DNA from 3 places in the Modestobacter sp. I12A-02662 genome. Region 3 is predicted to be linked to each of the others. Evidence: riboswitches for the same ligand, from Rfam matches in the RefSeq annotation. Region 3 holds a riboswitch; each other region holds the start of a gene.
What was found. A riboswitch is a leader RNA that binds a small molecule or an ion and turns the genes downstream of it on or off. The one in region 3 is predicted to bind cyclic di-AMP.
Positions count from the first base shown of each region.

Region 1: it holds a riboswitch for cyclic di-AMP, as region 3 does, so the genes downstream of both, HL189_RS19010 (transglycosylase SLT domain-containing protein) here and HL189_RS13645 (transglycosylase family protein) in region 3, are expected to answer to the same signal.
Region 2: it holds a riboswitch for cyclic di-AMP, as region 3 does, so the genes downstream of both, HL189_RS12210 (C40 family peptidase) here and HL189_RS13645 (transglycosylase family protein) in region 3, are expected to answer to the same signal.

Region 1 is NZ_JABGDE010000013.1:133,082-136,346, forward strand. Features, by position in the region: gene HL189_RS19000 (MFS transporter) at 1-36, opposite strand, end outside; gene HL189_RS19005 (YceI family protein) at 155-754, opposite strand; gene HL189_RS19010 (transglycosylase SLT domain-containing protein) at 966-1,805, opposite strand; cyclic di-AMP (ydaO/yuaA leader) riboswitch at 1,820-1,974, opposite strand; gene HL189_RS19015 (methyltransferase) at 2,140-2,787, opposite strand; gene HL189_RS19020 (universal stress protein) at 2,839-3,265, opposite strand, start outside.
Region 2 is NZ_JABGDE010000007.1:182,364-185,628, reverse strand. Features, by position in the region: gene HL189_RS12215 (hypothetical protein) at 1-843, opposite strand, end outside; cyclic di-AMP (ydaO/yuaA leader) riboswitch at 1,271-1,426, shown strand; gene HL189_RS12210 (C40 family peptidase) at 1,440-1,943, shown strand; gene HL189_RS12205 (DUF2252 domain-containing protein) at 2,030-3,265, shown strand, end outside.
Region 3 is NZ_JABGDE010000008.1:173,115-176,379, reverse strand. Features, by position in the region: gene treY (malto-oligosyltrehalose synthase) at 1-1,164, shown strand, start outside; cyclic di-AMP (ydaO/yuaA leader) riboswitch at 1,380-1,535, shown strand; gene HL189_RS13645 (transglycosylase family protein) at 1,539-2,123, shown strand; gene treZ (malto-oligosyltrehalose trehalohydrolase) at 2,288-3,265, shown strand, end outside.

The DNA.
Region 1 (3,265 bases), on a different contig from region 3:
GGCGGGGGTGAACAACGTGTCCGGGGACCGTTGCATGGCCCGGCACGCTACTCGCGGGAGACGGTGGACGGACCTCCTCTCGACCGCAGCCGGTGAGCCGGCGCGGATGGCGTCCGCCGGTCACTCAGGCGACCGGCGCGCCCCCGTCCCCGACTCAGGAGACCTTGATGGCCGAGACGTCGAACTCCACCTGGACCCGGTCGCTGACCAGCACACCGCCGGTGTCCAGCACCGTGTTCCAGGTGAGGTCCCACTCGCTGCGCTTGATCGCCAGCGCGCCCTCGAACCCGACCCGCAGGTTGCCGAAGGGGTCCAGCGCGGAGCCGGTGAGGGTGAAGTCGATCGACACCGGACGGGTCACGCCCTTAATCGTCAGATCGCCGGTGACCTGGTAGACCTCGGCGTCGACCTGCTCGACCTCGGTCGACCGGAAGACGATCTCCGGGAAGCGCTCCACGTCCAGGAAGTCCGCGGACCGCAGGTGCGCGTCGCGGTCCGGGACCCCGGTGTCGACGCTGGCGGTCGCGATGCGCAGCTCGACGCTGCTGGCCGCGGGGTCCGCCACGTTGAGGTGGGCGGTCCCGGCGAACTCGGTGAAGGACCCACGGACGGTGGTCACCATGGCGTGCCGGGCGCGGACGCCGATGCGGGTGTGCGCGACGTCGACGGAGTACTTCCCGGTCACGTCGGCGAGCGCACTGGTGGCTGCATCGAAGTCCGTCGCGGCACCCTCGGGTGCGCGGTGCTTGGCCACGGGTCGGTGCTCCTCGCTCGGGTGGGTGGACAGGTGGAGTGTCCCCGATGGTCCTCCCACGCGCGGCACGTGGCCCTGCGGGGGGGACGGGGTGTCGCCGTCGCCCGCTCGACCACCGGGCGATCCTGCGGGCACGGGAGCCGCGGAACGCGGACGAGGCCCCACCCCCGTCGGGGTGGGGCCTCGTCGGCGGGTCAGGCCGCTGCTGGGGTCAGTACCAGTTCTTGGCCTTGGAGTGGGACCACGCGCTGCACGGCGAGCCGTACCGCGACTCGATGTAGATCAGCCCGGCGTCGATCTGGCGGTACGGGTCTGAGGTCTTGGCGATCCCGGTGCTCGCCCAGGTCGAGTTCAGGAACTGCGGGATGCCGTAGGCGGTGCTGGAGGGGTTCTGCGCGTTGGGGTTCCAGCCGCTCTCCTTGCCCCACAGGTTCTCGAGGCAGGAGAACTGCGACGAGTCACCGCCGACCTTGGCGAGCGCGTAGTCCTGGTACGAGCCCGATGCGGCGACGCTGCCGGACCGCGGCGCCGGGGACTCCTCCTTGGCGGCCCGGGCGGCAGCAGCCTCCTCGGCGGCCTGGGCCTCGGCGGCGAGCCGGGCCTCCTCCGCGGCCTTGGCCTCGGCGGCGAGCCGGGCCTCCTCGGCGGCCTTCGCCTCAGCGGCGGCCTGGTCGGCGGCAGCCTGGGCAGCGGCGGCCGCGGCCTGCTCGCCCTCCCGCTGGCTGCGCTGCGCGGCGAGCTCACCGAGCCGCTCGCCGACGACGCCGTCCGCGACGACGCTCTGCTGCGAGGTCAGCCCGAGGGTGGCGGCGACGCTGACCGGCTCGGCCGTGGCCTGGGCCGCGGGCTCACTCGTGGCGAGCACGTTGACCATGATCGCGCCCGCGGCGGCGGCCGCCAGGTAGATGGCGGGACGGCGGAAGCCGGCCGGGGTGCGCCGGCTGCGGCGCGGGGAGTCGGTCCCGACCGTGGCGTCCGCCTCGGCCAGCGCGTGGACGTCGGTGGCAGGAACCTGCTCGATCGAGGTGTGCGCGTTGGTGCCGTGGGACATGAAGAGAGGGGCTCCGGATCTTCCGTGGCCGCCTACCGAGTTAGCTGACGGGTTCGGGCTGGAAGTCGCCCTACCCGTCCCAGGCACACGTGTGCCCGAGGCGGGATTCACCCCAGTGCTGCGGTGGGTCCCCGGCTCGCTGCGCGCAGCGACTCGGCGGCATCCGGTGCGGGCTCCCCCGGGTGGGGATCTGTCGTCCGACCGAATACTGCCAACGTACGGGCCGTTACCTGGCCGTGACAATCGCCGGGGCCCGATTTCGTCGTGATCTGCCACTCGTTGCGCAGGACGCCGAGGTGTGGCAGCACCCCTGGGGCGGGTGTGACGGGTGCGCTCAGGGCAGTCGCCAGACCGTCGTCCGGCGCACCTGCTCCCCATCGGCGTCCGGGACGTCGTACTCAGCCGCCGCGATCAACCCCTCCCGCGGCACGTAGGCCCGGCCCGGGTCGCCGAGCAGCACGGTCGCGCCGCGGAGCCAGGCCTGGCCGAGGAAGGGCAGCACCCGGGCGGTCATCTCCCGGTCGTAGCAGACGTCGCCGGCCAGCACGACGTCGACGGCGGGGGGCTCGCCGTCCAGCACGTCGCCCACCACCTCGATCCCGGACACCCCGTTGACCTGCTCGTTGAGGGCGACGGCGGTGTGCGAGTACGGGTCGACGTCGCTGGCGACGACCGCGGCCGCACCGGCCCGCAGCGCGGCGACGGCGACCAGCCCGCTGCCGGCGCCCAGGTCGAGGACCCGCCGACCGGCGACGACCTCCGGGTGGTCCAGCACGTAGCGCGCCAGGGCCTGGCCGCCCGGCCAGGCGGCGGCCCAGAACGGCGGGTCCTGCCCGGCGCCGCCGACCTCGGTCTCCATCGCCTCCCAGAGGGCCACGACGTCGTCGGCGACGTGCAGCTGCACCTCGGGGACCAGGGACGGGCGGGCGAGCCGGGTGTGGCCCTGCAGGAAGGACGGCGGGACGGCGCGCGGAGCGGACACCCCGTCAGTGGACACCGCGACCGGGACCGCGGACCGGCCGGGTCCTCGGGGTCAGTGGCGGCGCTTGCTGCGCACCACGGTCACCGGGCACGGCGCGTGGTGCGTGATCTGGTCGCTGGTCGACCCGAGCATCAGGCCGGCGAAGCCACCCCGGCCGCGGGCGCCCACCACCAGCAGGTCGGCGTGTTCCGCCGACTGGATCAGCGCCTTCACCGGTGCGACGTGCACGACGTGGCACGTGACCTGGCGGGCCCGCTCGGCGCCGAGCGCCGCCACCACGTCGGCTTCGAGGTCGGTCAGGACCGCCTTCTCGTAGTCGGTCATCGGCGGGACGTAGCCCACCTCCCAGCTGGACGGCTGAGGCGCGGTGGCGATCCGCCAGCTGCGCACCACGTGCAGGGGCCAGGAGGCACGCTCGGCCAGCCGGGCCGCCCACTGCAGGGCGTCCTGCGCGCAGGCGGACCCGTCGTGGCCCACG
Region 2 (3,265 bases), on a different contig from region 3:
CAGCCCGGCCAGCTCGGTCGGCAGCAGCGGGACCTTCTCCTTGCGGTCCCGCAGCTGCTCCGGGGTGTTGGTCTCGGCGATGCGCTGCACTTCCTGCGGGCTGAGGTGCGGGAAGAACGGCGCCTCCTCCCGGGCCAGCCAGTCCAGCAGCCGGGGCTGCACGACGACTGAGCCGACGCGGACGCCGATCTTGCCCGGCACGCCGCAGACCTCGAGGCGGCGCTGGGCGTCCTCGCGCAGCAGGAACTTGTCGGGCGCGACCAGGTCGCAGCCGTTCCGCGCCAGCAGGTTGAGCAGCGTGCTGGTCTTGCCCGATGCCTTCTCCCCGGCGACGCAGACGGCTCGGCCGTTCTTCGCCGCGCACGCGGAGTGCATGGGGATCCAGCCGCGCTCGATCAGCAGCCACTTGCCGGCTGCGCGGAGGACCTGCATGACCTCCTCGCGCTGCACCTCGACGTCGTCGGGCGCGATGAGCAGGATCTGGCGCCGTTCCCGGAACAGCAGGAGGTACACGTCGTCGTCCTCGGACTTCCCGGCGCTCTTGCGCACCAGGGTGACCGAGTCCGTCAGCGGGGTCTCCACGTACCCGTACTTCCCCCCTGCGGGCCGGTGCGACGTCGAGCACCGCAGGACGGCGAGCAGCGCGGGATCCGCCGTGGCGTAGATCCCGACGTCCTCCACCCTCCCGGCGGACGGCGTGAAGTAGCCCTCGCAGAACCGCTCGACCCACTCCGTCACCGCCGCGTCCTGGCAACACAAGGCGAGGACCACGTCGGCGTACGCGAGGCACAGGAAGTGCCCGCGGGCCCGGAGATCCGTGACGACCCGCTCGGCTCCAGACACGACGTTCCCCGACTCCATCGCCAGCCTCCTCATGACCGCGTCCGGGCCAGGACCGGTCGTTCCGTCGCCACCGTTCGGACGGCGGAGGCGGCCTGCGAGTCAGGGGCGCGCCTGCAGTGTGGCAGGACGCAACGAATCACAAGCCACGTTGCCGAGCACGCTGCGTCAGGACACGCCGCCTGTGATGTTGCCCCTGTCGTGTCGAGTGACGGGTGTCCCACAGCGGGGCGCGCAGGTCCGGTCGGCCGTATGGGGAGGTCACCGGCGGCGAGTCGGATCCGGCTCGGCTGTCAAGCCCCTGTTCTCGGTGCCGCTGTGGAACGGATTCCGTCGTTTGCAGCGCTTCAGGCCCGTACCTAGCGTCGTCCCGGTCCGAGTGAGGCCCCACGTCGCCTACCCCTGGTGACACCTCCCCCGGACGCCGCCGAACCGGGTGCCGTCGCACGACGCGACCACCTGGACCGGGGACCCACCGCAGTACTGGGGTGAAGCGCGCCCTCGTCCGCACGACGACGAGGGCGGCCGGGCGAGTTCCCCGCCCGAACCCGTCAGCTAACTCGGTAGGCGGCTGTGGAGAACAGGAGAACCCGCCGCCCATGGCGCGCATTCGCACGTCCACGTCCGCTCGTCCTGCCCGCCGACTGCAGCGCGGCGCGTTCGCCGCCCTGGCCGGCGCCGGCATCGTCCTGGCCCCCGCCGTGGCCGAGGCCAGCAACGCGCAGGCCGCCACCACGACCGCCGCGGCGGCGTCCTCGGCGACCGCCCAGAACGCCGTCAACGTCGCCCTCGCCCAGGTCGGCAAGCCCTACCGGTACGGTGCCGCCGGCCCGGACGCGTTCGACTGCTCGGGGCTGACCTCCTTCGCCTACAAGGCGGCCGGGATCAACCTGCCGCGCACGACGAGCGGCCAGCGGAGCGCCGGCACCCCGGTTTCCCGCGGTGCCCTGCAGCCCGGTGACCTGGTCTTCTTCTACGGGGGCGGGCACGCCTCCATCTACGTCGGCAACAACCAGGTGGTCCACGCGGCGACCGCCGGCAAGCCGGTCAACGTGATCAACATGGACTACATGCCCTACTCCTCGGCCCGCCGCGTCGCCTGACGCTCCTCGCCGGTGCCCCGGCCGCCGCCGCGGCCGGGGCACCGGCGGGTGGCCGGATCGGCGTGGGAGCTGCGAAGCTCCGGCAGGTGACCGGACAGCAGCGGGACCGGCGATCGCACACGGTGGTGGCCTCCGCCGACGACGACCAGGCGTACTCGTCCCTGCGGCGCAGCGCGCCGACGCGCGCGGAGCGGTACGCGCTCGGCCGCCGGTTGCGCGAGCGGGTGCCGCGCACGGCACTCGGCGACTGGACCCCTCCCCCGGGCCGCGCCGACGCGGTCGCCACGGTGGTCCAGTCGCACGACGGGCGACTGGACTGGCTTGTCCCGGTGCGGATCGGGCGGATGATCGCCTCCCCGTACGCCTTCCTCCGCGGCGCGGCCAACGTGCACGCCGCGGACTTCGCCGACCTGCCGGCCACCGGGATCACCCCGGTCGTCTGCGGCGACGCCCACCTGGGCAACTTCGGGTTCTACGCCTCCCCGGAGCGCGAGCTGGTGTTCGACCTGAACGACTTCGACGAGGCCCACCCGGGGGCGTGGGAGTGGGACCTGCGGCGGCTCACCACGAGCGTCTGGGTGGCCGGACGGCAGAACGGGTCCCCGGAGTCCGCGTGCGGCGAGGCGGTGGAACGCTGCGTCGAGGAGTACCAGCTGCAGATCGCGGCGCTGGCCGAGCAGCCGCTGCTCGCCCGCTCCTACGACCGGCTGGACGTCGACCGGATGCTGAGCACCGGCCCCCGCACCGCGCTGCGGGCCGAGATCGAGGCGTCGTCCCGGCGGGCCCGCAAGCGCACCGGCGACCGGGCGCTCCCCCGGATCACCGAGCAGCAGGCCGACGGGCTGCGCCGCATCGTGAACGAGCCGCCGCTGATCACCCGGCCGGAGCCGGCCGAGGCCGACCGGCTGGCCGCGGCGCTGGACGGCTACCTGACCACGCTGCCCCCGCACTGGGCGCGGCTGGTGGGTGGCTACCGCCTCGTCGACATCGCGCACAAGGTGGTCGGCGTCGGCTCCGTGGGGCTGCGCGCGTGGGTCGCGCTGTGCGAGGGCAGCAGCCCCGACGACGTGCTGTTCCTCCAGCTCAAGCAGGCCCGGCGGTCGGTGATCGCACCGTTCGTGCACGGCGACCGGGCCTGGCACGCCCACCAGGGGCAGCGGGTCGTGGAGTACCAGCAGGCGGTGCAGACGGTGAGCGATCCGCTGCTCGGCTGGACGAGCGTGGGCGACGTCCAGTACTACGTCCGCCAGTTCCGCGACATGAAGGGCGCGATCACCGTCGACGGGATCGACTCCTCCGCGCTGACCGACTACGCGGGGATC
Region 3 (3,265 bases):
CTCGACGAGACGGTCCACGCGGTCAAGCAGCGCCGGCCGGACCTCACCGCCGCGGTCGACGCCCTGCACCCGCTGCTGGGCCAGGCCGGCACCGAGCTGGCCACCCGGTTCGAGCAGACCTCCGGCCCGGTCATGGCCAAGGGCGTTGAGGACAGCGCCTACTACCGGTGGGCCCGGTTCGTCGCGCTCAACGAGGTGGGCGGGGACCCGGCCCGGTTCGGGACGACGGTCGCCGGGTTCCACGAGGCGCAGCAGCGGCGGGCCGAGCGGCGTCCGGCCTCGATGACGACGCTGTCCACGCACGACACGAAGCGCAGCGAGGACGTCCGGGCCCGGCTGGCGGTGCTGGCCGAGGTCCCTGCCGAGTGGGCGGAGCTGGTGCGCCGGCTGCTCGACCGGCACCCGCTGGCCGACCGCTCCCTGGCGCACCTGGTGTGGCAGAACCTGGTCGGCGCCTGGCCGCTGTCCCGGGAGCGCGCGCACGCCTACGTGGAGAAGGCCGCCCGCGAGGCGGGCACCTCGACCACCTGGACGAACCCGGTGCAGGAGTTCGAGGAGCAGCTGCACGGGCTGGTCGACGCCGCGTTCGACGACGAGGCGACGCACGGCGCGATCAACGCCTTCGTCGCCCGCATCGCGCCGTTCGGGTACAGCAACTCGCTGAGCCAGAAGCTGCTGCAGCTCACGATGCCCGGCGTCCCGGACGTCTACCAGGGCACCGAGCTGTGGGACTTCTCGCTCGTCGACCCGGACAACCGCCGTCCGGTCGACTACGCGCAGCGCCGCTCGCTGCTCGCCCGGCTGGACGGCGGCCGGGTGCCCCCGGTCGACGAGACCGGTGCGGCCAAGCTGCTGGTGGTCTCCCGGACCCTGCGGCACCGCCGTGACCACCCCGAAGCGTTCACTGCCTACACGCCGGTCGAGGTGGCCGGCGCGGCAGCGGACTCCGTCGTGGCCTTCGACCGCGGCGGCGTGGTCACCGTGGCGACCCGACTGCCGGTGCGCGTCGCCGGCACGGGCTGGGGCGACACCGCATTGCAGCTGCCCACCGGCGCCTGGCGGGACCTGTTCACCGGTGCGCGGGTGGTCTCCGACGCGGCCGGCGCACCAGTGGCGGAACTGCTCACGAGGTTGCCGGTCGCCCTGCTCGTCCGCGACTCCTGAAGCACCTCCGGGGGCGGGACCCCGCACGAGGAGCACGGACACGTGTCGTCCCGGGCCGGTCGCTGTGCGCAGCGACCGGCTCGGCCTGTCACCGACACACCGACAGGACGCGCCGGGCTCGCTCAGCGAGACTCGCCGGTTCCGCTTAGCGTTCCCGGCGCATCCGGGCACCCTGGCCGGGCTGCGAGGCGCCGGACCGCCCAACCCCGTCCACCGGCCGCCTGACATCGAACCTCCCGGACGGGGGTGGGGGACCCACATCCGGCGCGCCCGCAACCAGGAGTGCGCCTCGGGGTGAAGCCGCGGCACGCGGCCGGGCACCGATCGCCCGAACCCGACAGCTCACCTCGCCGGCGGTGATCGGAGGATCCCGCATGTCCCAGCACGTCCAGCACACCCCTGCCCGCCGCCGCCTGCTCCGCGCGGGCGTCGTCGGCACCGCCGCGCTCGGTACCGCCCTCGCCCTGGGGGTCTCACCCGCGCAGGCCGCCGAGCACGACTGGACCGGCGTCGCGAAGTGCGAGTCCAGCGGCAACTGGCACATCAACACCGGGAACGGCTACTACGGCGGGCTGCAGTTCAGCTCTCCGACGTGGCTCGGCTACGGCGGCGGGCAGTACGCGTCGCGGGCCGACCTGGCCACCCCGGCCCAGCAGGTCGAGATCGCCGAGCGCGTCCTCGACGGCCAGGGCATCGGCGCCTGGCCGCACTGCGGCCGGTACCTGACCGGCGGGTCCACGGCCGCGGCCGCGGCGCCCGCACCGGCAGCACCGGCACCGGCGGCCCAGGCGCCGGCCGCCGCCTCGTCGTCCGGGAGCACCTACACGGTGCAGCCCGGCGACACCCTGGCGGAGATCGCCGCAGCCCATGGCGTCAACTGGCGCCAGCTGCACAACCAGAACGGCAGCACGATCAGCGACCCGAACCGGATCTTCGTCGGTCAGGTCATCACGGTCTGACGCGCCGAGGGCGGCCGGGGCATCAGCCCCGGCCGCCTCCGGGGGGCAGCGCCATCCCGTGGGCAGCGCCGTCCGGTGGGCTCAGGCACACCGAGGGTTGGCCCGCCGGGACGCGGGCATGATCTCCCGCGCCGCCCGCCCGACCCGCCTCTGGAGGCCCCCGCATGTCCGAGCCCGTCGAGTTCTCCGTCTGGGCGCCCGTGCCCGAGCGGGTCCGCCTGCAGGTCGACGGCGAGGTGCACGACATGCGGCAGGACGACGCCGGCTCCTGGCGTGCCACGGTCCCGGCGTCCCCGGAGGCCGACTACGGCTTCCTGCTCGACGACGACGAGACCCCCCGCCCCGACCCGCGCTCCCGGCGGCAGCCCGACGGCGTGCACGGGCTGTCCCGGCGCTTCGACCCCGCGGCGTACACCTGGCGGGACCGCGCCTGGACCGGCCGCCGGCTCGCCGGCGGTGTCGTCTACGAGCTGCACATCGGCACGTTCACGCCCGAGGGCACGCTGGACTCGGCGATCGACCGGCTGGACCACCTGGTCGACCTCGGCGTCGACTTCGTCGAGCTGTTGCCGGTCAACGGGTTCAACGGCACGCACAACTGGGGGTACGACGGCGTCGCCTGGTACGCCGTCCAGGAGACCTACGGCGGCCCGGCCGCCTACCAGCGGTTCGTCGACGCCTGCCACCAGCGTGGCCTCGCCGTGATCCAGGACGTCGTCTACAACCACCTCGGCCCGTCCGGGAACTACCTGCCGCTGTTCTTCCCGGTCTTCAGCGAGGGCGGGGCCAACACCTGGGGCAACTCGGTGAACCTCTCGGGCCCCGACTCCGACGAGGTCCGCCGCTACATCATCGACAACGCGCTGATGTGGTTGCGCGACATGCACGTCGACGGCCTGCGGCTGGACGCGGTGCACGCCCTGGTCGACGAGCGCGCCACCCACGTGCTGGAGGAGATGGCCGTGGAGGTGGAGCGCCTGTCGGTCGCCGAGGGCCGCCCCCTGACGCTCATCGCCGAGAGCGACCTCAACGACCCCTCGCTGGTCACCCCGCGCGTGGCCGGCGGCAAGGGGCTCGACGCGCAGTGGAGCGACGACTTCCACCACTCCCTGCACACCCAGCTCACCGGCGAGGCCCAGGGC